2 linked regions of the Spartinivicinus marinus genome follow. The protein of the gene in region 1 interacts with the protein of each later gene in a pairwise test. Links are inferred from orthologs where the notes say so. Each region holds a gene or a part of one and is shown on either strand. Other genes may lie near its edges. The genes, in order: typA and rlmKL.

What was found.
Region 2: the proteins of typA (region 1) and rlmKL interact in binary tests that used the Escherichia coli proteins (3 or more experiments, as listed by UniProt). The link is inferred for Spartinivicinus marinus from one-to-one orthologs.

What each region holds. Positions count from the first base shown.
Region 1 is NZ_JAPJZK010000001.1:2,170,313-2,177,517, reverse strand. The notes cover bases 1-2,874. They hold typA (translational GTPase TypA), read left to right. Parts: upstream 1-467; coding sequence 468-2,282; downstream 2,283-2,874. Other genes in these bases: pip (prolyl aminopeptidase), read left to right, coding at 2,849-2,874; OQE68_RS09780 (hypothetical protein), read right to left, coding at 2,334-2,792; thiI (tRNA uracil 4-sulfurtransferase ThiI), read left to right, coding at 1-270. In the rest of the region: more of pip, read left to right, coding at 2,875-3,823; OQE68_RS09770 (hypothetical protein), read left to right, coding at 4,112-4,534; dtd (D-aminoacyl-tRNA deacylase), read left to right, coding at 4,647-5,084; twin-arginine translocase subunit TatC, read right to left, coding at 5,088-5,855; Sec-independent protein translocase protein TatB, read right to left, coding at 5,870-6,319; tatA (twin-arginine translocase TatA/TatE family subunit), read right to left, coding at 6,345-6,572; OQE68_RS09745 (histidine triad nucleotide-binding protein), read right to left, coding at 6,657-6,992; OQE68_RS09740 (phosphoribosyl-ATP diphosphatase), read right to left, coding at 7,104-7,205. UniProt on the Escherichia coli protein: A 50S ribosomal subunit assembly protein with GTPase and nucleotide-independent chaperone activity, required for 50S subunit assembly at low temperatures, may also play a role in translation.
Region 2 is NZ_JAPJZK010000001.1:5,033,056-5,040,286, forward strand. What follows is about bases 1-2,900. They hold rlmKL (bifunctional 23S rRNA (guanine(2069)-N(7))-methyltransferase RlmK/23S rRNA (guanine(2445)-N(2))-methyltransferase RlmL), read left to right. Parts: upstream 1-305; coding sequence 306-2,495; downstream 2,496-2,900. Other genes in these bases: ribA (GTP cyclohydrolase II), read left to right, coding at 2,828-2,900. In the rest of the region: more of ribA, read left to right, coding at 2,901-3,889; OQE68_RS22600 (methyltransferase), read left to right, coding at 3,934-4,644; OQE68_RS22605 (type 2 periplasmic-binding domain-containing protein), read right to left, coding at 4,749-5,507; OQE68_RS22610 (response regulator), read left to right, coding at 5,748-7,231. UniProt on the Escherichia coli protein: Specifically methylates the guanine in position 2445 (m2G2445) and the guanine in position 2069 (m7G2069) of 23S rRNA. Methylation occurs before assembly of 23S rRNA into 50S subunits.

The sequences.
Region 1 (7,205 bases):
AAAGCGGCTGAGGTTGAGGTGCTGAGTATTCCACTTCCTAATAGTGTGATTCTTGATATCCGCCATCCCACTGAAGAAGAACTAAGTCCGCTAAAAATGGATAAGAATGAAGTAAAAACCATTCCTTTCTATCAACTAAATACTGTATTTAAGCAGCTCGATGCTAATCAACAATATATGCTTTATTGTGATAAAGGCGTGATGAGCCGCTTACATGCCATGCATTTAAAGGACGAGGGTTACGAAAACATCAAAGTTTATCGTCCCTAGTGAACTTTCTTAGTGGATCGGTGGTAAACTACCGCACCAAAATTTTCTGGATTTTCTAGCTGAAGACGTTGAATTGGTAAGACAACTTACTAATTCTGGCATTTACTATAGGAATGCCCCTACTAACATGCTTGTTTCTAGGGTGCTGCTCTTAGGCCACTTCAGATTGTAGTTGTTTTACTGTAGAGGCACCCTCTGTGATTGAGAAGTTAAGAAATATTGCCATTATTGCTCACGTAGACCATGGCAAAACTACTTTGGTAGACAAGCTATTACAGCAGTCTGGAACCCTAGAACGCCGTGATATCGGTACTGAGCGGATCATGGACTCCAACGACCAAGAGCGTGAGCGTGGCATTACCATTCTGGCCAAAAATACTGCGATCACCTGGCAAGATTACCGCATAAACATTGTGGACACCCCAGGCCACGCCGACTTTGGTGGTGAGGTTGAGCGGGTGCTATCGATGGTTGATTCCGTATTGCTGCTGGTTGACGCTGTTGATGGCCCAATGCCACAAACTCGTTTTGTTACCCAAAAAGCATTTGAGCAAGGATTAAAGCCAATCGTAGTAGTCAATAAAATTGACCGCCCTGGCGCCAGACCTGACTGGGTAATTGATGAGGTATTTGACTTATTCGATCGTTTGGGGGCTACTGAAGAGCAACTAGATTTCCCCATTATTTATTGCTCAGCACTAAATGGAGTTGCTGGTGATGACCCAGAGTCATTACAAGATGACATGACACCTCTGTTTGAAATGATTGTTGATAAAGTGCCTGTGCCTACCATAGATGTTGATGGTCCTTTTCAGATGCAGATTTCAGCACTGGACTACAGTAGTTACCTGGGTGTTATCGGCGTAGGCCGAGTGACTCGTGGACAGTTAGCACCAAATACACCTGTTGCAGTCGTTGGCCGCGAAGGTAATCAACGTTCTGGCCGTATCTTGAAAGTAATGGGCTATCAAGGCTTGGAGCGGGTTGATATTGAAAAAGCAGAAGCGGGTGATATCGTTTGTATCACGGGTATTGATGGCTTAAATATTTCCGATACATTGTGTAACCCAGAAAAGCCAGAAGCGTTACCAGCACTGACTGTAGATGAGCCTACAGTGAGCATGACCTTCCAAGTAAACGACTCACCGTTTGCTGGCCAAGATGGTAAATATGTCACTAGCCGTAATATTAAAGAGCGTTTAGATCGCGAGTTAATCCATAACGTTGCGCTACGGGTTGAGCAAGGTGATACAGCAGATAAGTTTGTTGTTTCTGGCCGTGGTGAGTTGCACTTGTCTGTATTGATTGAAACCATGCGCCGTGAAGGTTTTGAGCTAGGGGTTTCTCGACCAGAAGTTATCACTAAAGAAATTGATGGTGAAATGTGCGAGCCCTATGAGCAAGTAGTGGTAGATGTGGAAGATGCACATCAAGGCGCCATTATGGAAGAAATGGGTAACCGTAAAGCTGAGCTTACAAATATGGTACCTGATGGCAAAGGCCGTACTCGATTAGAGTTTATTATGCCTGCTAGAGGTTTAATTGGCTTCCGCTCGCAATTTTTAACTATTACTTCCGGTAGTGGTATTTTAACCCATATTTTTGATCATTTTGGCCCCGTTAAGGCCGGTGAAGTAGCCAAACGGCCAAATGGTGTGTTGGTCTCAATGGTTAACGGTAAAGTATTGGGTTATTCACTGTTTAATCTGCAAGACCGTGGACGTCTGTTCCTAGAGCCAAATGTAGAAGTTTACGAGGGAATGATCATTGGTCTGCATAACCGTGACAATGACTTGGTCGTAAACCCAACCAAGGGTAAGCAGCTGACTAACGTTCGGGCATCAGGCACTGATGAAAATATCATCCTGACTCCGCCAGTTAGGCATTCACTGGAACAGGCGTTAGAGTTTATTGAAGACGACGAGCTGGTAGAAGTAACCCCTAATCATGTTCGGCTGAGAAAGAAATTCCTCAAAGAGCACGAGCGTAAGCGAGCTTCCAGAGCGAAGTAGTCTTGTTTTCCCCCTTTGAAAAAGGGGGAAACTTATTCCATATCAAGCATTTCACTCCCAACTCACACTACTCACCAACCACTCACCATCCTCTCTAACCCATTCTGTTTTGACTTTATAAATACCTGACTGATTAGGCAGAATACTTTCTGCGCCAGTGACTGTCACCGCAGACTCTGAGGTTGCTACGTTGGGGTAGGCGGGGTTATATGAAATGTTATTGTTAGTAATATAAATTTTTATATTTTTATGACGCAAAAAATAAGCTAATAAAAGTCGTTTTACTCCTTGGCGATCCATTCCTTGAGCAGAATTAAAGCTTTCACTAAGTGTTTTCAGTACTTTTTGACTATTCTTATTCTCTATAGCTGTCTGTATTTTCTCTATTTGCTCGGCAATAGCTGACTCTGCAGGTACTTCTGTACAGCCAGAGAGTAAGGGAAAAAAACTTAGGAGGAATATCAACTTTAGCATGAACTTAGTGTAATGTTTAAAAGTAGCTTTACTCATAAAAGGCCTAACATAGATAGTAAATTAACATAGCAGGTCTAACTGAAGGACAAAATATGTATACCCTTTATCCTGCAATAAAACCTTATGCGCGACACACTTTAGAAGTTGATGAGCCACACCAGCTTTATTTGGAAGAGAGCGGTAACCCAAATGGTATACCTGTCTTATATCTTCACGGTGGGCCTGGTGCAGCATGTGATAAATTTAGTCGCCGTTATTTTAATCCTGAAATTTATCGGATTATTTTATTTGATCAGCGTGGTGCTGGTCGTTCAACTCCCCATGCTTGTATAGAAAACAATACAACACAAGACTTAATTGCAGACATTGAAACGATCAGACAGTTTCTCAATGTTGATCAGTGGGTGCTGTTTGGGGGCTCTTGGGGAGCAACCTTAGCGTTGTTATATGCTGAGCAATATCCACGACAAGTATTGGCGATGATTCTGCGAGGTGTCTTTCTCTGTCGGGAACAGGATATTAGTTGGTTTTATCAAGAAGGGGCAAATAAAATTTTTCCTGATTATTGGCGGGATTTTACTTGCTGGATTCCAGAAGCTGATTCTAATGAAGTTATTAATGCTTATTACAAAAGGCTGACTGGTAACGATGAGCTGGCTCGAATGGGGGCTGCTAAAGCTTGGGCGTTGTGGGAAGGGCATTGTGCAACGTTAAGACCTAATCAGGCGGTATTGGATGCGTTTATTGATCCACATAAAGCAAGAGCACTGGCAGCCGTTGCTTGCCATTATTTCAAAAATAAGGGTTTTTTAGAACCAAACCAAATTTTAGATAATCTGGAAGTTATTAGAGATATACCTGGGATTATCGTCCACGGTCGTTATGACATGGTGTGCCCTCTGGAAAATGCTTTTACCCTGCAAGTGAAGTGGCCTGCAGCAGAGCTGCATATTGTTAGAGATGCGGGGCATTCTGCGGCAGAACCCAGTATTTCAGATGCCTTGATTAGAGCAACGGATGAAATGGCTAAGCGGTTGAAGCCTGATCTAATGCCCGATGAAGGTTAGCCATTCATTTTGAGCTAAACATTTTTCGCAAATGTTATATGGGAGCTGTGCTGAGATAATTAAGCGCAGCTTTTCTCATTTATCCCCTGCCCATTTTAGACAGCATATTAGTGTTGTCTATTTATTAATCTTATAGTACTAAAGTGGTAACTTTTTTTTGCAAAAAGTGGTAATAAACCCAATTAAATCAGCTATAACAATATTATAAATCTGCTGCCGTTTATGTACTGGGTAGCAGGTTTATTATGAGGGGGATAAAACCATCTTATTATTAAAACAAGGACGAACATGAAAAAAATTACAATAGTAGCAGGATGCGCATTATTGATAGTCAATTTTGCGGCTGCTGAAGTTACAACACCTGGCGTATATGATATGCACTTTGATTGGGGGTGTGATGGTACTTACTCTATATCAAAAAACTTTACCTTAAAAAGTGATGGCACATTTGAGTCTGGTAGTTTGAAAGGCACCTGGAAGGAAATAGATAGAACACTCACATGGAGATACAGCAATAACACTTATTACACAGGCTACCATACCAGCCGTTCGGCCACTGGTGTTGCTGTTGGCTATAATGGCCTGGAAGGCTGCTTCTATATGATTAAAATGAGTAAACCACTTAACCAGCAGCAAATGCAACAGATTGATATGGCTGAGCCACAGTTTGATAATGGCATTGGTGAAGCTGGGGGAGAAGCACTCTTCTAGAAACTATTCATTTGTTTTTATGCAATGTAAAGCCGGCTGATTGCTGGCTTTATGCTTTTACAGATATGATATGCCATTAAATTTGTAATGATAAAAATGAGTGGCAAAAACAATGCGAGCACTTATTCAACGAGTAAAGCAAGCCAGTGTCAGCGTGAATAATGATGTGGTTGGTTCTATTGACCAAGGCTTATTGGTGTTACTGGGAGTGCAAAAAGGTGATGATCAGGCAAAAGTCACCAAATTGCTTGAAAAAGTATTGAAATATCGTATTTTTGCTGATGCTGAGGATAAAATGAACCTCAGTCTAAGAGATATTAATGGCGGGCTGTTAGTAGTCTCTCAGTTTACCTTGGCAGCAGACACCCAAAAAGGTTTGCGCCCTAGTTTCAGCTCTGCAGCTCCTCCAGTAGAAGGAGAAAACCTGTATAACTATTTTGTGGAGCAAGCAACCAACCTTCATCCAGCAGTTGCTACCGGGCGTTTTGGTGCCAATATGCAAGTCAGCTTAGTTAATGATGGACCAGTGACTTTTCTTTTAGAGGTTTAAACTTTAAGCAGACTTTCTCTTAGCAACTATCCCTCCCATCAACAACCCAGCTTCAAACAGCAGCCACATAGGCAAGGCGAGTAATGATTGGGAAAAGACATCAGGTGGTGTTAGTAACATGCCTACTACAAAGCAGCCAACGATTATATACGGACGCTTTTTTCTTAAACTAGCAACACTGCTTATCCCGGACCAAATCAATAAAACGGTAGCAATAGGAATTTCAAAGGCTATCCCAAAAGCAAAAAACAGTTTTAGTACAATGCTCAGGTAACTGTGGATATCTGGCATTACTGATACATCATCAGGGCCTATGGTAGTAAAGAAGTTAAATAGCAGGGGAAATACGACATAATAGGCAAACGTAATTCCCAGATAAAATAACACAACACTTGAAGCTAATAGTGGGATGGCCAGCTTTTGTTCATGTTGGTAAAGCCCTGGTGCAATAAACCCCCATACTTGATGCAGAATATAGGGAATCGCTAAAAAAATAGCGGCGACTACGGTCAGTTTAAAGGGTGTAAAAAATGTCTGGGTAATTTCCGTTGCAATCATTGAGGAGCCTTCAGGCAATATGGATCGTAAAGGCTCAGAGATAAAGCTATAAATGTCGTTGGCAAAATAAAACAGGCAGGCAAATGCTATCAGTACTGCAACCAAGCAGCGGAGAATGCGAGATCTAAGCTCAACCAGGTGCTGTACTAAGGGTTGCTCTTGGCCTAGTTCAGGGTCTTCTGAATTGTAATAGCCATTCGGTTGGTCTGTCATAAAGGCTTAAGTCACTAATCGTTTAATGAGGACGTGGCTGAAGTAGGTTTGGCTTTTGGCTGCTGGTCAGGGGTATGGCTAGCTTCAATACTAGGGGTGGCTTCTGACTGGGCAAAACTAGTCGCTTGATTTGTATCAGCTGGTTGCGTTGTTGTGCCATCAATGTTGTTTTCTGCTTTTTCAACAGAGCTATCAATAGACTGCTTGAACTCATTGATCTGGCGATTAACATCTGCCTGAGCCTGTTTTAAGTCCTGCATAATCGATTCATTATGCAGTTGCCGGCGGATGTCATCAGCGCCAATTTCTCGCTCGATTTCTGACTTCATAGCCGCAAAGCCACGTTTGAGTCGCCCAGTCCAGAGCATCAGTTTCTTTATTGCATGGGGGAGCCGCTCGGGGCCAAGCACTAGCAAGCCAATGATGGCAATAACAATTAGCTCTGCAAAACCAATATCAAACACAAATCACCTAAACAAAGCTGAGTGGCTATTTATTTTCTGACTGTTTTGCTTGTTGCTGATCAGTAAGGGGCTTTTCACCATTAGGCTTATCAAGCTGTTGCTGAGAGCTACTGTCTTCATCACTTACCGCTTTTTTAAAGCCTTTAATAAAAGAGCCTAAATCGCCACCTAATGAGCGTAAGCGTTTTCCACCAAATATCAGCAGAACAATAACCAGAATAATAATTAATTGTGGAACGCTAATGCCAAACATCCTTTATCTCCAAACTATTTTGATACCCAAGCTTTCTAGCAAGCTGTGCTATTACAGAGCACCACTTGTTGCAACACCCTCATCTTACATGGGTTTTAGTACACCGCCACCTAAAATATGAAAGTGTAAGTGGTAGATTTCCTGTCGACCCCCTTGCCCGGTATTGGTAATGGTGCGGAAGCCATTCTCTAGCCCCACTTTTTTAGCCACTTTAGGAATCGTTAACATCAATTGGCTCATTATATCACGATGCTCAGAGCCAATGTCGTAAAGATTGGCGATATGTTGTCTGGGGATTAGAAGCAAGTGCACTGGTGCTTTGGGATGTAGGTCATTAAAAGCCAGGCAGTGATCATCCTGGTAGACAATCTTGGCTGGTGCATCACCACTGGCAATTTTGCAAAAAATACAGTCACTCACGGACTTCTTTAATCCTTTTTATAGTACTTATAGCTTATAGTAGTTATAGCTTATAGTAGTTATAGCTTATAGTACTTATAGATTGTAGCACTTATAACCAGGTTATCGCTCTTAACCTGGGTGTTGTTGTCTGGCTGCTTTCTCTACCAAACCAGAAAGATCGAAGCGCCTTGCTAGCTCCCTTAATACATCTTCAGGGCCTAAGCCAAGGTG
Region 2 (7,231 bases), 2.9 Mb from region 1 along the record:
TGCTACTCTCATAATCTATGTTTAAGTATGGACCAGTACAAGTGAAAAAAGTGCCGAATGGTAAGTTATGAGTATTCTTTATAATGTATTGGCTTTATTGTTGAGTAACTGTTGTGTTAACAAGGGATACTATTTCCTGTTCCCGACAGCAGTTCCAGAACACCCTGTCACTCCATATCGGAAACTATATTTACTGATCACGCCCTTTCGCGACACCCTTATGGGGCGGCATAGACTATAATACTGGACTACCCCGTTAAGTACGTTAGAATGCGCTGCTCTTGAAGCGAATGAGCAATGCGGTAATGATCAGCCCCACCCAATTTCAATTGACTGCCACCTGCCCAAAAGGGCTAGAACAGCTATTAGCTGAAGAGCTTAGTCAGCTAGGTGCCAGTGATATCAAGCAAACAGTCGCAGCAGTGAATTTTACTGGCACTATGGAGACAGCTTATCGAGCCTGCTTGTGGTCACGGTTAGCAAACCGAGTGCTGCTCAAACTCGCTGAGTTGCCAGTAAAATCGAAAGAAGAGCTATACCAGCAACTACAAACCATTGACTGGGCTGATCATATTGATGTTGATAGTGATTTCTTGATTGACTTTACTGGCGCCTCAGAGGCTATCCGCAATACTCGCTTTGGTGCACTGACAGTAAAAGATGCGATTGTTGACCAGTTTAGAAACAAGTTTGGTAGGCGCCCTAATGTTGCTAAAGAGCAACCTGGGGTGCGGGTATCGGTCCGATTAAAGTATGACCAGGTAACAGTCGCCATTGATTTGGCTGGTATTAGCTTGCATGAGCGAGGCTATCGGCGTGAAGCAGGGATGGCACCATTAAAAGAAAACCTGGCTGCTGCGATGTTAGTTCGCGCTGGCTGGCCAAGTTTGAAAGCTCAATCAGGCAGTTTGGTCGATCCCATGTGTGGAGCTGGCACTCTGTTGATTGAAGCGGGATTAATGGCTGCCGATATCGCTCCCGGCTTGTTAAGAAACTATTTTGGTTTTCAGGGTTGGTTGGGACATATTCCTGCCATATGGAATAAGTTGGTGGCTGAAGCTAAGCAACGTCGTGAGCAGGGAATGAGTCAACAGTTTCCGGTTATTTGTGGTTTTGAACCAGGTTATAAAGTGCTTACTAAAGCGCAGGCAAATATTGAAAGGGCAGGCTTAGCTGGCGTTGTTAAGATAAAACAGGTGGATTTGGCACAGCTAACTCCTAGTGCTATTGAACACATGCCCACTGGTTTAATGATAACAAACCCACCCTATGGTGAGCGGCTCGGCAATGAAGCCAGCCTGGTTTATCTCTATCAACATTTAGGCGAAAAAATGCGGCAGTGCTTTTCTGGTTGGCAGGCAGCTTTTTTAACCAGTAGCGCAGACCTAGCCAGAAGAACCCAGTTACGCTCCCATAAACATTATAAATTGTATAATGGAGCATTAGAGTGTGCTCTTTATTTGTTTGCCATTCCTGAGGAAAATTTTGCAACGGATGCTTCCATAAAACGCGCATCCGTTGATAAATCTGTTCAACAGGCAACAACACATATTCGGCTATCGAAAGGGGCTGAAATGTTTGCCAATCGGCTTAGAAAAAATCTAAAACAATTAAAAAAATGGCGCAATCAACATAATATCCATTGCTATCGCTTATATGATGCAGATATGCCAGAGTATGCGGTTGCAATTGATTGTTATAATGAATGGGTGCATGTTCAGGAATATGCACCACCTAAGTCAATTGACCCAGAAAAAGCAGCTGCGCGTTTAAACGATATTATCAGTGCATTACCTGTGGTATTGGACGTTCCAGAAAAGCAAGTCATTGTCAAACGACGAGAACAGCAGCAAGGTAAAAAGCAATACCAAAAGCGCGACAGTCGTGGTGAGTTTATGCAGGTTGAAGAACATGGCTGCCAGCTGCTGGTTAATTTGCAGGATTACCTGGATACAGGTTTATTTTTAGATCACCGGCCAATTAGGCATATCATTCAACAACAAGCGAAAGGTAAACGGTTTCTGAACCTGTTTTGTTATACCGCATCAGCCTCTGTCCATGCGGCAAAAGGCGGTGCGGTAAAAACAACCAGTGTTGACTTATCAAAAAACTATTTAAATTGGGCTGATAAAAACTTTAGATTAAATGGCTTTTCTCAGCAGCGTCATCAACTAGTAGAAGCTGATAGTTTGGCTTGGTTAAAAGAACAAACTCAGCGCTATGACTTGATTTTTATTGATCCCCCTACTTTTTCTAATTCTAAAAAACTAAATCAAGACTTTGATGTGCAGCGAGATCATGGTGAGCTGATTATGCAGGCAATGAGGTTGTTGACCAGAGAGGGGGTGTTGTACTTCTCCAATAATTTCCGTAAATTTAAAATAGATGAAAGCTTATTGGACAAGTTTAAGGTGAAAGAAATTACCCCAATAACTATCGATCCAGATTTTCAGCGTAATGCAAAAATTCATCGGTGCTGGGAAATTAGGTATTAGGATAAGTATATAAAGACTATATGGACTTACATGGCTATGTTCTCTGTTGCAAAAAACTTAATATTAAAACTGAGCCTACAGAGTATTAAAAGCATGGTGTGGTTGCCAAGGATGGTGGAATGTAATTCATACAAAGTGTAGTAGCTGTTACCTGCAAGCCATTTCAAGCTGACTAGGTAAATTACAACCATTAAAAAACATTACACAATAGCAACATTTTTATTAAACGATTATTATTTGTAGGCATAATTTGGTAGTGCTCATTTTATAAATACTTTGTAAGTAGGTTGCTAAACTACAAGTAAGGGACCGTATATAAAGTGAGATTTGCTATGGCTGATGCTATTCAGTTTTATGAACCTAAAGAGCGTTATGGATTTTTGTCTAATTTTTCATTGCATTCTATTGTCATCGATGGGGTTACTTGGCCTACTGTAGAACATTATTACCAATCCAGTAAGTTTTTAGCTGCAGATATTATTGCCCGAATACATCATGCAGCAACGCCTGAGCAAGCCTTTAAAGTTAGTCGTCAATACAGTAAACAAGTACGACCAGATTGGAATAATATAAAAGAAACTGTGATGATGCGAGGTTTGCGCTGTAAGTTTCATCAGCATCACCCACTGGCGCATTGGTTAGTAGCAACTGAAACACAGCCTATTGTTGAGCATAGTTTTTCTGATGCCTACTGGGGAGATGGGGGCGATGGCCATGGCAAAAATCGATTAGGGCAGTTGTTAATGGCGCTCCGTGATGAGTTGAAAAACAAACATCCTTATAAACTAATTCGCTATGTAGATGCTGCACAGTTGCCTACGCAGTTTGGGGTGTTTACTATGCATGGGTTTATTCAGTCCGATAATAATGTTGAGCACTTGGCGCTTACCTATGGAAAACTGGATGTAACTAAACCAGCATTAATCCGATTACATTCAGAATGCTTGACCGGTGATGCTTTATACAGCTTACGCTGCGATTGCGGTTTTCAATTGCAGAAATCGCTGGAAACCATAGTCTCTCATGGGAGTGGTGCATTATTATATCTACGACAAGAGGGGAGAGGAATAGGGTTACTTAATAAAATACGTGCCTATCATCTTCAAGATAAAGGCGCTGATACTGTAGAAGCGAATGAGCGATTAGGTTTTGCTGCGGATATGAGAGAGTATCACTTTTGTGAAGGAATGTTGCATTATCTAGAAATAGATAAAGTAAAGTTAATGACCAATAATCCAAGAAAAGTACAAGCATTGTGTATTGCAGGGATTAACGTAGTAGAGCGTGTGCCTTTGCAGGAAGGACATAATATACATAATGAAAACTATTTAGAAACTAAGTCTCGTAAATTACGACATATGTTTTCTAAAGAAGATGATTTTAGCTTGTCTTAGTTTTTTAATGTAATGTCGAAAAAAGAGTATGTTAAGGAGAAAATATGCAGCAAGTATGGTCGGAAGATCCTATAAAAAATGCTTATCTTAAAGGTGTTATTACATTATTGGAACGAAGTCAAAATGAAAATAAAAAACAATATGAAATCGAAATATTAGGTAATAAATTTGACGTGCTGCCCAACGTATTTCCTCCTTCATATTTTCGCGACACAGCATTTTTTGTGCAAAATATACCTGAAGTATCTGGTAAATGTATATTGGAGGTTGGTTGTGGCACCGGAGTAACTGCAATAATGTTTGTATTGAAAGGTGCTGAGAGTGTTGTTGCTGTGGATATTAATAAAGATGCAGTAAAAAATACTATCTTAAATATTAATAGGTATCAGCTGAGTGATCGAGTAAGTTGCTTTTATTCTGATGTGTTTTCTGAAATAAATGACAATGAAAAATTTGATGTTATTTATTGGAATATTCCTTTTGGTAAAGTGAATGCTAATCTGTCAACTCTTCAAAGATCAGTGTTTGATATGGGGTATGCAGCAGTAGAACGTTTTTTTATCGAGGGGGCTAAATATTTGAGGTCAGGTGGCTATTTACTTTATGGGTTTTCTCCAGTGATAGGTGATGAGGATGCCTTAGTGAAAATCACCAAAAATGCAGGGCTAAAAACAACCATAATTGCAAAAGCTTATGAGGAGCTAAAAGAGTATTCTATCGAATTTCATTTATGTAAAGCGGTGCCCTGTGTATGATTTATGAGTTTGTAATGTATATTGAAACAAGTACTGTTTTTTATAATGCATAATAATAGTGGTACTTGTTTCTTTCTTTTATTATGCGTTGTTTTATGATTTTCTCATTTGTTGTATTTGCTAACTATATCAGACAACTTACCATTATTTTTAATGATATTTAGCCTGTCATTGATAAAGCGTTGAATATTTTCGTCAATTTGGTTTGAGTATGCCAGGTGAATGTCATAATTGTTAGCTATACTGCTGACATCGACCATTTGGTAATTATCTGCATTTCGCTTAGTTTTGCGTAAGTTATATAAAACTCTGACTTTAAGCTCAATAAAGCCAGTAAACTTGGTCATGACAGGTCGATCTAGTATTTTAAAGGCGGAACTGTGATCCTTTACTCTAATCTCTTTTATTTTACCTTGCTTAATCAGCTCTTCTAGTCCAGGGTAGTCAAAACCATCCATTAAAATAACTGTTTTTCCAAATAAGTCGGATGTTTTTGTATAGCTAAATCCTGGGTTTTTAATAAGCATAATATTTTTTACACTATAAATAGGTACTGCAGATAGGTTTTCATTTTGAATGCCAGGCCATGCGGGAGAACCAAAGGTTACCCAGTTTTTATACTTCTTTTCCTCCATGATTGAAATCATTCGTTTAAATGGAAATGTATGGGTAGTAAGTTGATAGTCGCTATTCTTGAAAACTTCTTTTACAATATCTGTAACGATGCCTGAATGCTGCTTACCATCGTTTTCTATTTGGAAGGGCTGTGCCTGATTTTTGATAACAACATAGTTAACGTCTCCGGCCCAGGTTTGGTTAACATAATGTAATATTACAGTAAAAAGCAGTAGCTTTATCTTCATGTGATCCTTCTCTGGAAATGTTCATCCTTTAAAAATAAAGATAGCATAGCCACTACCAATACTATAAATCGAGTAGTGTATATATACATGAAATTAACTATAGCTCAACATGACTTATTGATTCGGATACAGCTACACTATTATATGAAATATGAAGTCTCAGTGATAACACCAATATATTGAACGGCTTGTAAATCAGCAAAAGCTAAGGAACTCCCTTTATCAATGGAAGCAGGGAATTTGAAATTTAAACAGGGTCTGGGTCGTCAGCTGATCTTTTGGATATTGCTGGCGAGCTCTTTATTAACACTATTTATTACACATTTAACGCTTTATATTGATTATCGAAATGATGTTTCTGCCATCAACGAAAGAGTCGTGCAAATAGAAAAAAGCTTGCTGCCTGCGATTACAGCCAGCTTATGGGTGGAGGATATTGCCCAGGCTACAGTACAGGCAGAAGGGATTAAACGACTGCCAGATGTTAAATATGTTGCGGTGATACAAGGTGATAGCTCAAAAATCGAACTAGGTCACTCAACAACCCGTTATTCCATGACCAAGCAATGGCCATTACTTTATCAATATGAAGGTGAAACCTTATCGCTTGGGGAATTAAAGGTAGTTGTCAGTTTAGAAGCAGTTTATCAGCGTTTGTTTGATAAGGCACTGTTTGTGCTATCAAGTCAGGCCATAAAAACGTTTATCGTATCAGCTTTGATTTTATTGATCGTTTATTTGTTGGTTGGTAGGCATTTGCGTCATATGGCTGACATGATGGCAAAGGCTGACTTAACGAGCTTGGGTGGAGAGGTGCTCAAGCTACAGCGTTATAAAGCGAAAGATGATGAATTGGCCTACCTGGTTAACTCCTTTAACAAGATGAATAGTAGTCTGCACCTGTCTTATCAAGAAACACTACAAGCAAAAAATGAGGCTGAATTAGCCAATCGCCGCAAGAGCGAGTTTGTTGCCAATATGAGTCATGAAATTAGAACGCCAATGAATGGCATCATTGGTATGACCTCGTTGTTACAAGGCACTCAACTAGATGTGGAGCAAAAAGATTATGTTAAAACGATTTATTCTTCATCTCATGCCTTGTTAAATATTATTAATGATATTTTGGACTTCTCTAAAATAGAAGCAGGTAAACTAGATATTGAACATATTGAATTTAGTTTAACTGATTTAATGGAAGATATTATTGATTTATTACATAGCAAAGCACTAGAAAAAGGGTTGGAGTTATTTAGTTATATTGATGACAATGTGCCTAAGCGATTAATCAGCGATCCGGGGCGTGTTCGTCAGGTAGTCACAAATTTGATAAATAATGCAATTAAGTTTACCCGGTATGGTAACGTGATATTAGATATTCGTAAAACCAGGGAGAGTGAGGGGAAAGCTTGGATTGCAATTTCAGTGCAAGACACTGGGGTGGGTATTAGTAAAGAAAAGCAAACGCTGATATTTGAGAAATTTTGTCAGGCCGATAACTCAACCACGCGTTTATATGGTGGTACTGGTTTAGGATTATCAATATCGAGTAATTTAGTCAAACTGATGGGGGGAGAGTTAAAGGTTGAAAGTGAGTTGAATAAAGGTAGCTGCTTTTATTTTGAAATACCTTTTGGTGTTCAAGCTTACAGTCAAATGCCAGTATTGATGGCATCAGAAAAGTCATTACGGGGTGTTCGAGTGATGGTAGTGGATGACCATGA